2 regions of the Cedecea selenatireducens genome follow, and region 1 is predicted to be linked to the other one. Evidence: predicted binding sites of a transcription regulator. Region 1 holds the regulator's gene; the other holds the start of a gene.
The links. The regulator LexA, encoded in region 1, represses DNA repair genes until DNA is damaged. The targets are predictions, from matches to a motif close to TNCTGTATGTACATACAGNA.
Positions count from the first base shown of each region.

Region 2: the regulator LexA is predicted to act here: its motif matches at 3,244-3,263, upstream of ACE38U_RS01185 (YebG family protein).

Region 1 is NZ_JBHIKW010000003.1:470,889-476,956, forward strand. Features, by position in the region: gene ACE38U_RS07685 (cupin domain-containing protein) at 1-281, opposite strand, end outside; gene zur (zinc uptake transcriptional repressor Zur) at 377-889, shown strand; gene ACE38U_RS07695 (CsbD family protein) at 961-1,170, opposite strand; gene dinF (MATE family efflux transporter DinF) at 1,406-2,740, opposite strand; gene lexA (transcriptional repressor LexA) at 2,816-3,424, opposite strand; gene ACE38U_RS07710 (diacylglycerol kinase) at 3,534-3,902, opposite strand; gene plsB (glycerol-3-phosphate 1-O-acyltransferase PlsB) at 4,034-6,068, shown strand, end outside.
Region 2 is NZ_JBHIKW010000001.1:248,553-254,620, forward strand. Features, by position in the region: gene ptrB (oligopeptidase B) at 1-1,956, opposite strand, end outside; gene ACE38U_RS01180 (tellurite resistance TerB family protein) at 2,080-2,757, opposite strand; gene ACE38U_RS01185 (YebG family protein) at 2,877-3,227, opposite strand; gene purT (formate-dependent phosphoribosylglycinamide formyltransferase) at 3,364-4,542, shown strand; gene kdgA (bifunctional 4-hydroxy-2-oxoglutarate aldolase/2-dehydro-3-deoxy-phosphogluconate aldolase) at 4,612-5,253, opposite strand; gene edd (phosphogluconate dehydratase) at 5,311-6,068, opposite strand, start outside.

The DNA of each region.
Region 1 (6,068 bases):
CCTACGCTATCGCCGGGTTCAAGCTGCCAAAGGTGGCCATTGATCCACACTTCCGGGTGCCCTTCGAGCACATAGGCAAACTCTTCTTCGCTGCTCTCAGCGTGGGGATAAGAGGTTCTGCGCCCAGGCGGAATGCGTTCGTGGTGAATACCAAGACGGGATAAGCCAAAACTGCGGGCCAGCGGGGCACCAATAGAAAACAGCTCCGGGCTGTCCGGGTAGGTTGAATTATCCCTGCCTTCCAGCTCGCGCCAGTGGCGAATACAATCGGGTTTTTGCATTACTTCCTCCTGGGTAGATAGGGTCATTATGTACCAGGATTCGGCGTTTTATCCGCATTATGGTAAAGTATTGAGTCAATGACCGGGAGAGGCAGATGGACACCACGACTTCGCAAAACGTGTTAGCACAGGCTGAAAAGCTGTGTCTGCAACGCAATGTACGCCTGACGCCGCAGCGTCTCGAGGTGCTGCGCCTTATGTCCGAGCAAACTGGCGCCATCAGCGCCTACGACCTGCTGGATCTCCTGCGCGTCAGCGAGCCACAGGCAAAGCCGCCCACCGTTTACCGTGCACTGGACTTCCTGCTGGAGCAGGGTTTTGTGCATCGCGTGGAATCAAACAACAGCTATGTGCTGTGCAATTTTATCGACCACCCCACCCACTCTTCCGCAATGTTTATTTGCGACAGATGCGGTGCCGTCAAAGAACAGGCGGCTGAAGGTGTGGAAGATATTATGCAGAAGCTGGCGTCAAAAATGGGTTTTGCCCTGCGCCACAACGTGATTGAAGCCCACGGGCTGTGTTCAGACTGTTCGGAAGTTGAAGCCTGTCGCCACCACGGCGCCTGCAATCACGACCATACGATACAGCCGAAGAAAAAGCGTTAAGAAGGGTAGGTACATCCTTGTACCCGGGCAGGATTGGTTTTACGGATTAGCACATTTGAGGGGCCGCCAGGTTACCAGCGGTATTCGTTCCTGGACTCCCAGTCCTTAACCTCTTTCTCTGCCTGGTCTTTGGCGTAACCATAACGTTCCTGGATTTTACCCACCAGTTGGTCACGCTTCCCTTCAATGACGGTCATGTCGTCATCGGTCAGCTTACCCCATTTTTCTTTGACCGTACCTTTGAACTGCTTCCAGTTACCGCCGATTTCGTCCTTATTCATTGTCATCTCCTCATCGTTCGGTTTAGGGTTTTGCATCCTCATTGTCGGATGCTGAATTTCTGGAAAACATCCAATATCTGCTGGATGTAGAAATAATTGTAGTCAAGGATTTCGGGTTACATATAAAACTCAGAATCTTTAACCATTTTCAAAATCAGCGGCACGCGGACTCCCCGCCTTAAAAGCGGGAAATCAGCATGATAGATGAGAAGTTAACGAGGATCAGAAAACGCGATCAATGGTCGCCATGCGCGGCAAACCAGGTGTTATTGCGCCAGTGGCGCCGCCAGATATAACCGAGCGACAGGCCGCGCAAAGCCAAAAATACCGCCAGCGACAACCATAAAGCGTGGTTGCCAAACAGCGGCAGCGTAAGCAGCGTCACGCCAAAGCCCAGGGCGGCAACCGCCATGCTGTTTCGCATCTCGGCCCCGCGCGTGGCACCAATAAACATCCCGTCCAGCAGGTAGCACCAGACGCCCACCATCGGCAATATCACCTGCCAGGCAAGGTAGCGGTCGGCCTGCTGACGCAGCTCCGGCAAGGATGTCAGCAGCGCGACGATGTGTTCTCCGGCAACGGCATAGAGAGCGGCAAACGCCACCGCGACCAACCCGGCCTGCCTGCACGCTGCGCCCCAAACCTCCAGCAGTTGCCCACGGTTACGTGCGCCGTAGGCCTGGCCAGAATGAGCTTCCACCGCATAAGCGAAGCCGTCCAGCGCGTAGGCGGTGAAGGTCAGCAGCGTCATCAGCACGGCGTTCACCGCCACAATTTCGCTGCCGAGACGTGCGCCAAAGATGGTGATGGAGGCAAAGCATATTTGCAGCAGCAGCGAACGCAGCATGATGTCGCGGTTCAGTGCCAGCAGCTTGCGTAGATCCCCCTGCCAGGCCGTTTTAAGGCGTGCCCAGCTAATGCCGCGCAGCTTCAGGACTTTGTGCACCATCAGCAGGCCGATGAAAAACGTGGCGTATTCAGACACCGCCGTCGCCAGCGCCGCCCCCTGCACGTTCATGTGCAGCCCCATCACCAGCCAAAGATCGAGCACGATATTGATAAGGTTTCCCACCACCAGCAGGATCACCGGTGCCCGCGCATACTGAACGCCCAGCAGCCAGCCCAACAGCACGAGGTTAGCCAGCGATGCGGGGGCACTCAGCCAGCGGATCTCCAGGAAACGACGAGCCTGATACAGCACCTCTTCGTTGCCGCCAACGACGTGCAGCGCGAGGGTGATCAGTGGATAACGCAGTAGCACGATGGCAAGCCCGGCGATCAGCGCCAGCATCAGCGGCTGAACCAGCGCGCGCGCCAGCCGCTGTGGATCGTTTGCGCCAAACGCCTGCGCCGTTAATCCGGTGGTGCTCATACGCAGAAACAGCAGCAGCATAAACAGGAAGCTGGTCGCCGTAGCGCCGATAGCCACGCCGCCGAGATAGGTCGGGCTGTCGAGATGGCCGATGACGGCGGTGTCAACCAGGCCCAGCAGCGGCACGGTAATATTGGAAAAAATCATCGGCAGCGCCAGTCGCCAAAGCGCACCATCCGTTGACGAGAAGAATCGCATGGGAATGATCCAGAGGAAAATAGAGGGGTTTAAAGCGGGTGGTACAGCAGGTTTACCGCACCACCAGAAGACGTGTTACAGCCATTCACCGTTGCGGATCACCCCGACGGCCAGACCTTCAATGCTAAAGTTCTGCTCGCGAAGATCGACCACAATAGGCTGGAATTCGCTGTTTTCAGGCAGCAGATGCACGGTGTTACCCTGCTTTTTCAGGCGTTTCACGGTGACTTCATCGTCGATACGCGCGACAACGACCTGGCCGTTACGCACGTCCTGCGTTTTGTGAACCGCAAGCAAATCGCCGTCCATGATGCCGATATCTTTCATCGACATGCCGCTGACGCGCAGCAGGAAATCGGCATTCGGTTTAAACAGCGACGGGTCAACCTGGTAGTGGCCTTCGATGTGCTGCTGTGCCAGCAGCGGCTCACCGGCGGCCACACGGCCTACAAGCGGCAGGCCGCTTTCTTCTTCAACCAGCAAACGAATGCCGCGTGATGCACCGGAAACAATCTCGATGGCACCTTTACGCGCCAGCGCTTTGAGATGCTCTTCAGCGGCGTTTGGAGAACGGAACCCCAGACGTTGTGCAATTTCGGCGCGCGTAGGTGGCATGCCGGTCTGGTTGATATGATCCCGAATGAGATCAAACACCTCTTGCTGCCTGGTAGTTAGTGCTTTCATTCCGCCCCCTGGGTGTTTATACAGTTATGCTGTGAGTATATACAGCCCCGGGCGAATTTGAAACCACAAATTAAGCAAAAAACCAGCGACTTAAACTATTCTGGAAGGACTATCGCAAATGTGACCAAAGCAAGGTGGCCCAGGTCGCAACCGCAAGAATAATCGCTATCAATACCGCGGCTGAACCCATATCTTTGGCTCGCCCTGAAAGCTCGTGGTAGTCGGTGCCCACACGGTCGACCAGCGCTTCAATGGCGCTGTTAAGGATCTCGACAATCATCACCAGCACCACCGAGCCAATCAGTAAAATGCGGGTGATAGGATCAACGTCCAGCCAGCAGGCAATGCCGATGGCAATAACCGCCGCAACGCCTTCCTGACGAAATGCAGCTTCGTTGATCCAGGCCGCTCGCAGTCCCTTCCATGAGTAGCCTGCAGCCTTAATAATGCGGGTGATGCCGGTGGTATTATTCGCCATTAAAGGAAACCTTTTTAAATATTGAGCGTCAATGCTCATTGAGTCTAAATCGCAGCGCCACAGAAATTCCCCAGAGTTTCTGATATCCTTGCGGCGCATTTGCATTATTAACCTGAGGCTTTACATCATCTATGTCAGGCTGGCCAAGAATTTACTACAAATTACTGAATTTACCATTAAGCGTTCTGGTAAAAAGCAAGTCTATCCCGGCCGATCCGCAAACCGAGCTCGGTCTGGATCCCTCACGCCCGATTATGTACGTCCTGCCCTACAATTCTAAGGCAGACCTACTGACGCTGCGTGCCCAATGCCTGGATCACGACCTGCCGGACCCGCTGGAACCTTTGGAAATTGACGGCGTACTGCTGCCGCGCTACGTGTTTATCCACGGCGGCCCGCGCGTCTTTACCTACTACACGCCAAAAGAAGAGTCGGTAAAACTGTTCCACGACTATCTGGATCTGCACCGCAGCAACCCGGATCTCGATGTGCAGATGGTGCCGGTTTCCGTGATGTTTGGCCGCTCCCCAGGACGCGAGAAAGGGGAAATCAATCCGCCTTTACGTACCCTGAACGGCGTCCAGAAATTCTTTGCGGTTTCGTGGCTGGGCCGCGATAGCTTTGTCCGTTTCTCTCCGCCGGTTTCGCTGCGCCGCATGGCGACCGAACACGGCACCGACAAAATTATCGCCCAAAAACTGGCTCGCGTGGCGCGTACCCACTTTGCCCGCCAGCGCCTGGCCGCAGTAGGCCCACGTCTGCCGGTTCGCCAGGATCTCTTCAACAAGCTGCTGGCGTCAAAAGCGATTGCCCGCACGGTAGAAGACGAAGCCCGCAGCAAGAAAATCTCCCACGAAAAAGCGCAGCAAAACGCCGTCGCGCTGATGGAAGAGATTGCCGCCAACTTCTCCTACGAAGCCGTACGTTTAACGGACCGGGTTTTAGGCTTAACCTGGAACCGCCTCTATCAGGGCATTAACGTGCACAACGCCGAGCGCGTGCGCCAGCTTGCCCACGACGGCCACGAAATTGTCTATGTGCCCTGCCACCGCAGCCACATGGATTATCTGCTGCTCTCCTACGTGCTTTATCACCAGGGGCTGGTTCCGCCGCATATCGCCGCCGGGATTAACCTGAACTTCTGGCCGGCCGGCCCGATTTTCCGCCGCCTGGGCGCCTTCTTTATTCGTCGTACCTTCAAGGGCAACAAGCTTTACTCTACGGTGTTCCGCGAGTACCTCGGCGAGCTGTTCAGCCGTGGCTATTCCGTGGAGTACTTTGTCGAGGGTGGCCGTTCCCGTACCGGTCGCCTGCTGGATCCGAAGACCGGCACGCTGTCGATGACGATTCAGGCAATGCTGCGCGGCGGCACCCGTCCGATTACCCTGGTGCCGATTTACATCGGCTACGAGCACGTAATGGAAGTGGGCACTTACGCGAAAGAACTGCGCGGTGCGACAAAAGAAAAAGAGAGCTTCATGCAGATGGTTCGCGGCCTGAGTAAGCTGCGTAACCTGGGTCAGGGCTACGTTAACTTCGGTGAACCGCTGCCGCTGATGGCCTACCTGAACCAGCATGTGCCGGAATGGAAAGATTCTATCGATCCGATTGAAGCGATTCGTCCCGCCTGGTTAACGCCGACGGTGAACAATATCGCCGCTGACCTGATGGTGAGAATCAACAACGCAGGGGCGGCCAACGCCATGAACCTGTGCTGTACCGCGCTGCTTGCCTCACGCCAGCGCTCACTGACCCGTGAACAGCTCACCGAACAGCTGGACTGCTACCTGAACCTGCTGCGCAACGTCCCATATTCTCCGGACGCTACCGCCCCAACGGTCTCCGCAAATGCGCTGATCGACCACGCCCTGCAGATGAACAAGTTCGAGGTGGAGAAAGACACCATCGGTGACATCATCATTCTGCCGCGCGAGCAGGCCGTGCTGATGACCTATTACCGCAACAACATCATGCATATGCTGGTGTTGCCGTCGCTGATGGCGTCCATCATCACCCAGCATCGCCATATCTCACGTGCCGAGCTGCTTCGTCAGATAGAAGTCGTTTATCCGATGCTGAAGGCCGAGCTGTTCCTGCGCTGGGAAAAAAGCGAGCTGGGCAGAGAAATTGATGCGCTGATCGCGGAGATGGAACGTCAGGGGCTGG
Region 2 (6,068 bases), on a different contig from region 1:
GTGCCCGGAGTCCATGTCCGTGCAAAGCAGCAATAGCGTATCGCCCCGCTTGTAGTCTCGCAATTTGGCGACCCACTTCGCGGGCTCCCAGTACTGCACCTGTGAATCATGCAGCCCGGTCGTCACCAGCAGATGAGGATAAGCCTGCTCGTGAACCTGGTCGTAAGGGCTGTATTGCTTCATGTAGTGATAATACTCTTCGTCCTGAGGATTGCCCCACTCTTCAAATTCACCGGTTGTGAGCGGGATCGACTCATCAAGCATCGTCGTCACGACGTCGACAAACGGCACCTGAGCCACCACGCCATGGAATAATTCAGGACGCAGATTGATTGCCGCCCCCATCAGCAGGCCGCCTGCGCTCCCGCCCATGCCATAAAGCAATTTCGCATCGCCATAGCCCTGCTTAAGCAGCTCGTCACACACGTCCAGGTAGTCGTTAAAGGTGTTATTTTTTTTCAGGTACTTACCGTCTTCGTACCACTGTTGCCCCAGTTCGCCGCCGCCGCGAACGTGGGCTATCGCAAACACAAAACCTCTGTCCAGCAGGCTCAAACGGCTGCCGCTGAAATCCGCATCCATGCTGCTGCCGTAAGACCCGTAGCCATAGACCAGCAGAGGACTTTTCCCCCGGCGGAAATGCTTGCGGTGGTAAACCAGCGAAACCGGCACCTGCACGCCATCCCTCGCCGTCACCCACAGATGTTCACTGCGGTAGTTGCTGGCCTCAAAACCGGCAACATGGGTTTGTTTGATGACCTTCCGTTCACCGCTGTCCATATCCAGCTCGAAGAGTGTATCCGGCGTAGTCATTGAGGAGTAGCCGTAACGCAAGTGAGAAGTTTCGGGCTCGGGATTGTAGCCAAGCCAGGTGACATAGGCCGGATCGTCAAAAGCAATACCGGTGGACTCGCGCGTATGGCGATTAATCTGGCGCAGGCTGGTTAGCCCCTGCTGTCGCTCTTCAACCACCAGCCAGTCGCGAAACAGCGTGAAGTCCTCGAGCATGACCTGCTCCCGCGCGGCAATCAGCGTTTCCCACTGCTTCTCATCCCGGACGGTGCTGCGATAAAGACCGAAATTTTTGCCGTCTTTGTTAGAGCGAATGTAGAAACCGTGCTGATAGTGATCGACCGTATATTCATGATCTTTCCGGCGAGGCGTAAACACGTGAGGCTCGGCGTCAGCAAGCTCTGCATCCAGCAACAAAACCTCACTCGTCGTCGCGCTGGCAAGATGGATGACAACAAAATGCTGCGAGGTCGTTTTATGCAGGCTGACGTAAAAAGCGTCATCTTTCTCTTCATACACCAGTTGATCGTCGGCAACCGGGTGGCCAGGCGTGTGCCGCCAGACCTGATAAGGCAGCAAGGTTTTGGGGTGTTTTCGCACGTAGTAAAGCGTGACGGAGTCATTTGCCCAGACAAAACTGGTCGAGACGTTTTCAAGCAGCTCAGGATACCAGTTTCCGGTTTTTAAATTGCGCAGGCGCAGACCAAACTGGCGGCGAGACAGGTAATCCTCCGCCAGCGCCATAACGGTATTATCCGGCGTGATAGCAAGCCCGCCCATGGTGTAGAACTCGCTGTGGGCGGCGCGCTGGTTGGCATCCAGCAGAACTTCCCAGCCCTCCCACTCTTCGCGAACCGCAGACTGCCGTTGATAAATCGCGTACTCATTTCCCTTCTCGTAAACCTGACGGTAGCGGAAGCCGTTTTTCACATAGGGCGCAGAAACATCGTGAGGTGGAACACGAGCGATCATCTCTTTGAGCAATTGATCCTGCAGGGCTCGCTGGCTCTCCATGATTTTTTTGCCGTAGTCGTTTTCCAGTTCGAGGTACGCCAGGACTTCGGGATCGGCACGGTCATCATCACGTAGCCAATAGTAGTTATCCAGGCGGGTATCGCCATGAAGCGTCATAGCGTGAGGAATTTTTTTGGCTTTGGGTGGCATCACTTTCAACATTTTCCGTTTAACACCCCGTAAGGGTGGCAAATTCAGCCGAGCTTGCAAGCGGAACCTGAAGGATTAAAAGAAAAAGCCGGGCAGAACCCGGCAGATTGGGAATCAGAGGGATTAAACCGGGAGCGCCTGTTTTTGCTGCTGAAGATCCTGCTCGATGCCTGCCCGGACATCCTGAGGAATGTTTAACGCATCACCCAACGCGCTCAGATAGCTGCGCTCCATAAAGTGATCGATATCGATGGCGGTGCAGCTCAGGTAATAAATCTCCAGCGCCTCTTCCTCGTTTCTAACGCCCTGAGCAAGCAGCTGTGGATCTAAAGGCCTGTCGATGGCCCGCTCGACCAGCGCTTTGCCTTCACCCTCGATGCCCACTTCACGCAGCTGCTGTTCGATAAACTGACGCTCCTTCGCGTCAATATGGCCGTCGCTTTTGGCGGCAAAGACCAAAGCCGTGATCAGCCGTTCAGTTCGAACATCAACCGACGAGTGCGGCTCGCTATAAGCCGCAGTAGCAGGCTGATTCTGGCGAACCCGCTCTTTGTATTTGTTCCATAGCACGCTACCGGCGACGGCCCCGCCGCCAACCAATAAGGCGCTGGTGCCGTATTTAGTTAGCAGTTTGCGCGAGGATTTGCTTGCCAGCAGTAACCCGGCTAATCCGCCCAGCGCCCCCGGCACCAGAAGCTTGCTAAGCCCTTCCGGGCCAGCACCGGCCGCAGGCTGCGAAGAGTGTTGGGAGGAGGTAGATTGCCCCAGTAAAGACTGAAGCTGCTGTAACCAGTTATTCATGACGGGTACCTTTTGTTGGCTTAACTCGTCGAGAGTAGGTCACGGGACGTCAAGAAACGTCGGTCAGCGCTAAAGATGGGAAAAGAATAGCGCCGGCGGCCCGGCGCATGCAGCAAAAATTACGCTGCTTTAGTCCGTTTACGTCCAGGGTGTTCGCTGACGTTATCTTCCGCAGCCGGCGCTTGCTCAGCCTCAGTAGCTTCTGTTTCAGGCTCAGCCGGATTTAACTGTGGCTCCGGTAGCTTGCCGTTTTTCAGCACGCCCGCCAGCAGATCCTTGTTTTCCGCCATCCACATTGCCAGGGTATCGCTTTGTCCTTCCTCAAGCGTAAGCGGGCTTTGCTGCAGCCATTCGCCAAGCACTTCGGCCAGATCCAGCATTTTGTCGTAAGCGTCAGCGTCCTTTTTACTGGCAAAGGCCATTTTTTCTTGTCCCTCTCTCACCACCACGTATTTAATCTCGACCGCCATTTTGCAGCTCCGTTTCACCTGTTTATTTATCCAGTATATCGCCAATCATTTTATCACACAAGCCGTAAAGCCGCTGCCAACGCAAACGTTTTCGTTTATACTGCCGCGGTCTTTTTCTTTGTTAAGGCTAAATCACATGTCAACGTTGGGAACAGCTCTGCGCCCGGCAGCTACGCGAGTTATGCTGCTGGGTTCCGGTGAATTGGGTAAAGAAGTGGCCATTGAATGTCAGCGTCTCGGGGTTGAGGTTATCGCCGTTGACCGCTATGCGAATGCCCCTGCGATGCACGTTGCGCACCGCAGCCATGTCATCAATATGCTGGATGCCGCTGCATTAAAAGCGCTCGTCGCCGCCGAAATGCCCGACTTTATCGTTCCTGAAATTGAAGCCATTGCCACCGATGCCCTGCTGGAACTTGAAGCGCAGGGTCAGCGCGTGGTGCCCTGCGCTCGTGCGACTAAGCTGACCATGAACCGCGAAGGTATTCGCCGCCTGGCCGCAGAAGAGCTTCAGCTGCCAACCTCCTCCTACCGCTTTGCCGATAGCGAAGAGGCTTTCCAGCAGGCCGTCCAGGAGATTGGCCTGCCTTGTATTGTCAAACCGGTGATGAGTTCATCCGGTAAAGGCCAAAGCTTTATTCGCACCGCCGACCAGTTGGCGAAAGCATGGGAGTACGCGCAGCTTGGCGGGCGCGCCGGTAAAGGCCGCGTGATCGTTGAAGGCGTGGTCAATTTTGATTTTGAAATCACCCTGCTGACCATCAGCGCCGTCGACGGCGTGCATTTCTGCGCGCCAATTGGCCATCGACAGGAAGAGGGCGACTACCGCGAGTCATGGCAGCCACAGCAGATGAGCGATATCGCGCTGGCAAGATCGAAAGAGATTGCGGAGAAAGTGGTCACCGCGCTGGGCGGCCACGGTCTGTTTGGCGTTGAGCTGTTCGTTTGCGGTGATGAGGTGATTTTCAGCGAAGTCTCCCCTCGCCCGCACGATACCGGCATGGTGACGCTGATTTCGCAGGATCTCTCTGAGTTTGCCCTGCACGTTCGCGCCTTCCTCGGCCTGCCCGTCGGAGAGATTCGCCAGTATAGTCCGGCTGCGTCGGCGGTGATCCTGCCCGAACTGCATAGCGACAACGTTAAGTTCAGCAACGTGGGCGCTGCGCTGGGCGGGGGTTTACAGGTTCGCCTGTTTGGCAAGCCGGAAATCGCCGGTAAACGCCGTATGGGCGTGGCGCTGGCAACCGGGAACAACGTCGATGAAGCTATCGCCCGCGCCGTGGCATCTGCCGCGCAGGTGAAGGTAGAAGGCTAAAAAAAAATCGCCCCCAGGTGAGAGCGATTTAATCATTGAGCCCCGCTAAACACGGGGCTTTTTTATGGCTTACAGCTTAGCGCCTTCCACGGCTTCGCGGGCAAGCTTAGTGATGCGATCATAGTCGCCAGCTTCAAGCGCGTCTGCCGGCACCAGCCAGGAGCCGCCGATGCACAGCACGCTTTTCAGCGCCAGGTAGTCACGGTAGTTAGCCGGTGAGATACCGCCGGTTGGGCAGAAACGTACCTGAGAGAACGGGCCAGCAATAGCCTGCAGCGCTTTGGTGCCGCCGTTGGCTTCCGCAGGGAAGAATTTAAACTCTTTCAGGCCGTAGTCCATACCCAGCATCAGTTCAGAAACGGTGCTGATACCCGGGATCAGCGGAATGCTGCCTTCGGTAGCGGCTTTCAGCAGCGGCTCGGTCAGGCCCGGGCTGATGGCGAACTGCGCGCCCGCTTCGGTCACTTCTGCCAGCTGCTGTGGGTTCAGCACGGTACCCGCCCCGATAATCGCGTCAGGCACTTCTTTCGCAATCGCGCGAATGGCCTCGATAGCGCAGGCGGTACGCAGCGTAACTTCCAGCACGCGAACGCCACCTGCAACCAACGCTTTTGCCATCGGCACGGCATGTTCCAGCTTGTTAATGACGATAACCGGCACGACCGGGCCAGTTTTCAGGATCTGTTCTGCTGTTGTTTTCCAATTTTTCATCTGAGCGCCTCTTAGCCAGTTTTAATCTGTTTTCCGTGGGGCATTGCCGCCACGGGCTTAAAATTTAATGCAGGTTGCGCCTTGTTCAGCGCCCGAAAGCTGTTCGCGCAGGGCGCCAAATAGCTCACGTCCGGTCCCTACACGCTCGGCGCTGAGATCCGGGTGATAAGCGGTGCGCGCCGCAAGTACGGCGTCATCCACCAGCAGCGTCAGCTCGCCGGTTTGGCCGTTAACGCGAATAATGTCACCGTCCTGCACCTTCGCCAGCAGCCCGCCATCGTACGCTTCCGGGGTGACGTGGATTGCAGAAGGAACCTTACCTGAGGCGCCGGACAGTCTTCCGTCCGTCACCAGAGCAATTTTGAAACAGCGGTCCAATAATACTCCAAGCGGCGGCATAAGTTTATGCAATTCTGGCATGCCGTTCGCTTTTGGCCCCTGATGGCGCACCACAACTACGCAGTCACGGTCCAGCTTGCCGGCTTCAAACGCCGGTAAGACGTCGTGCTGGCTTTCAAAAATAACCGCAGGCGCCTCGATCACCTGGTTTTCTACCGGCACCGCTGAGGTTTTCATCACCGCACGGCCCAGGTTCCCGCTCAGCACCTTGGTCCCGCCGTGACGGGAGAATGGTTTTTCCATGGTGGCGATAACGTCGGCGTCCAGCGGCTCACTGGCACCTTCACGCCAGGCAAGCTGGCCGTTGTCGAGCCACGGCTCCATGGTGTAATGGTGCAGGCCAAAACCGGCCACGGTATTAACGTCTTCGTGCAGCAGGCCGCCTTTCAGCAACTCGCGCATCAGCACCGGTACGC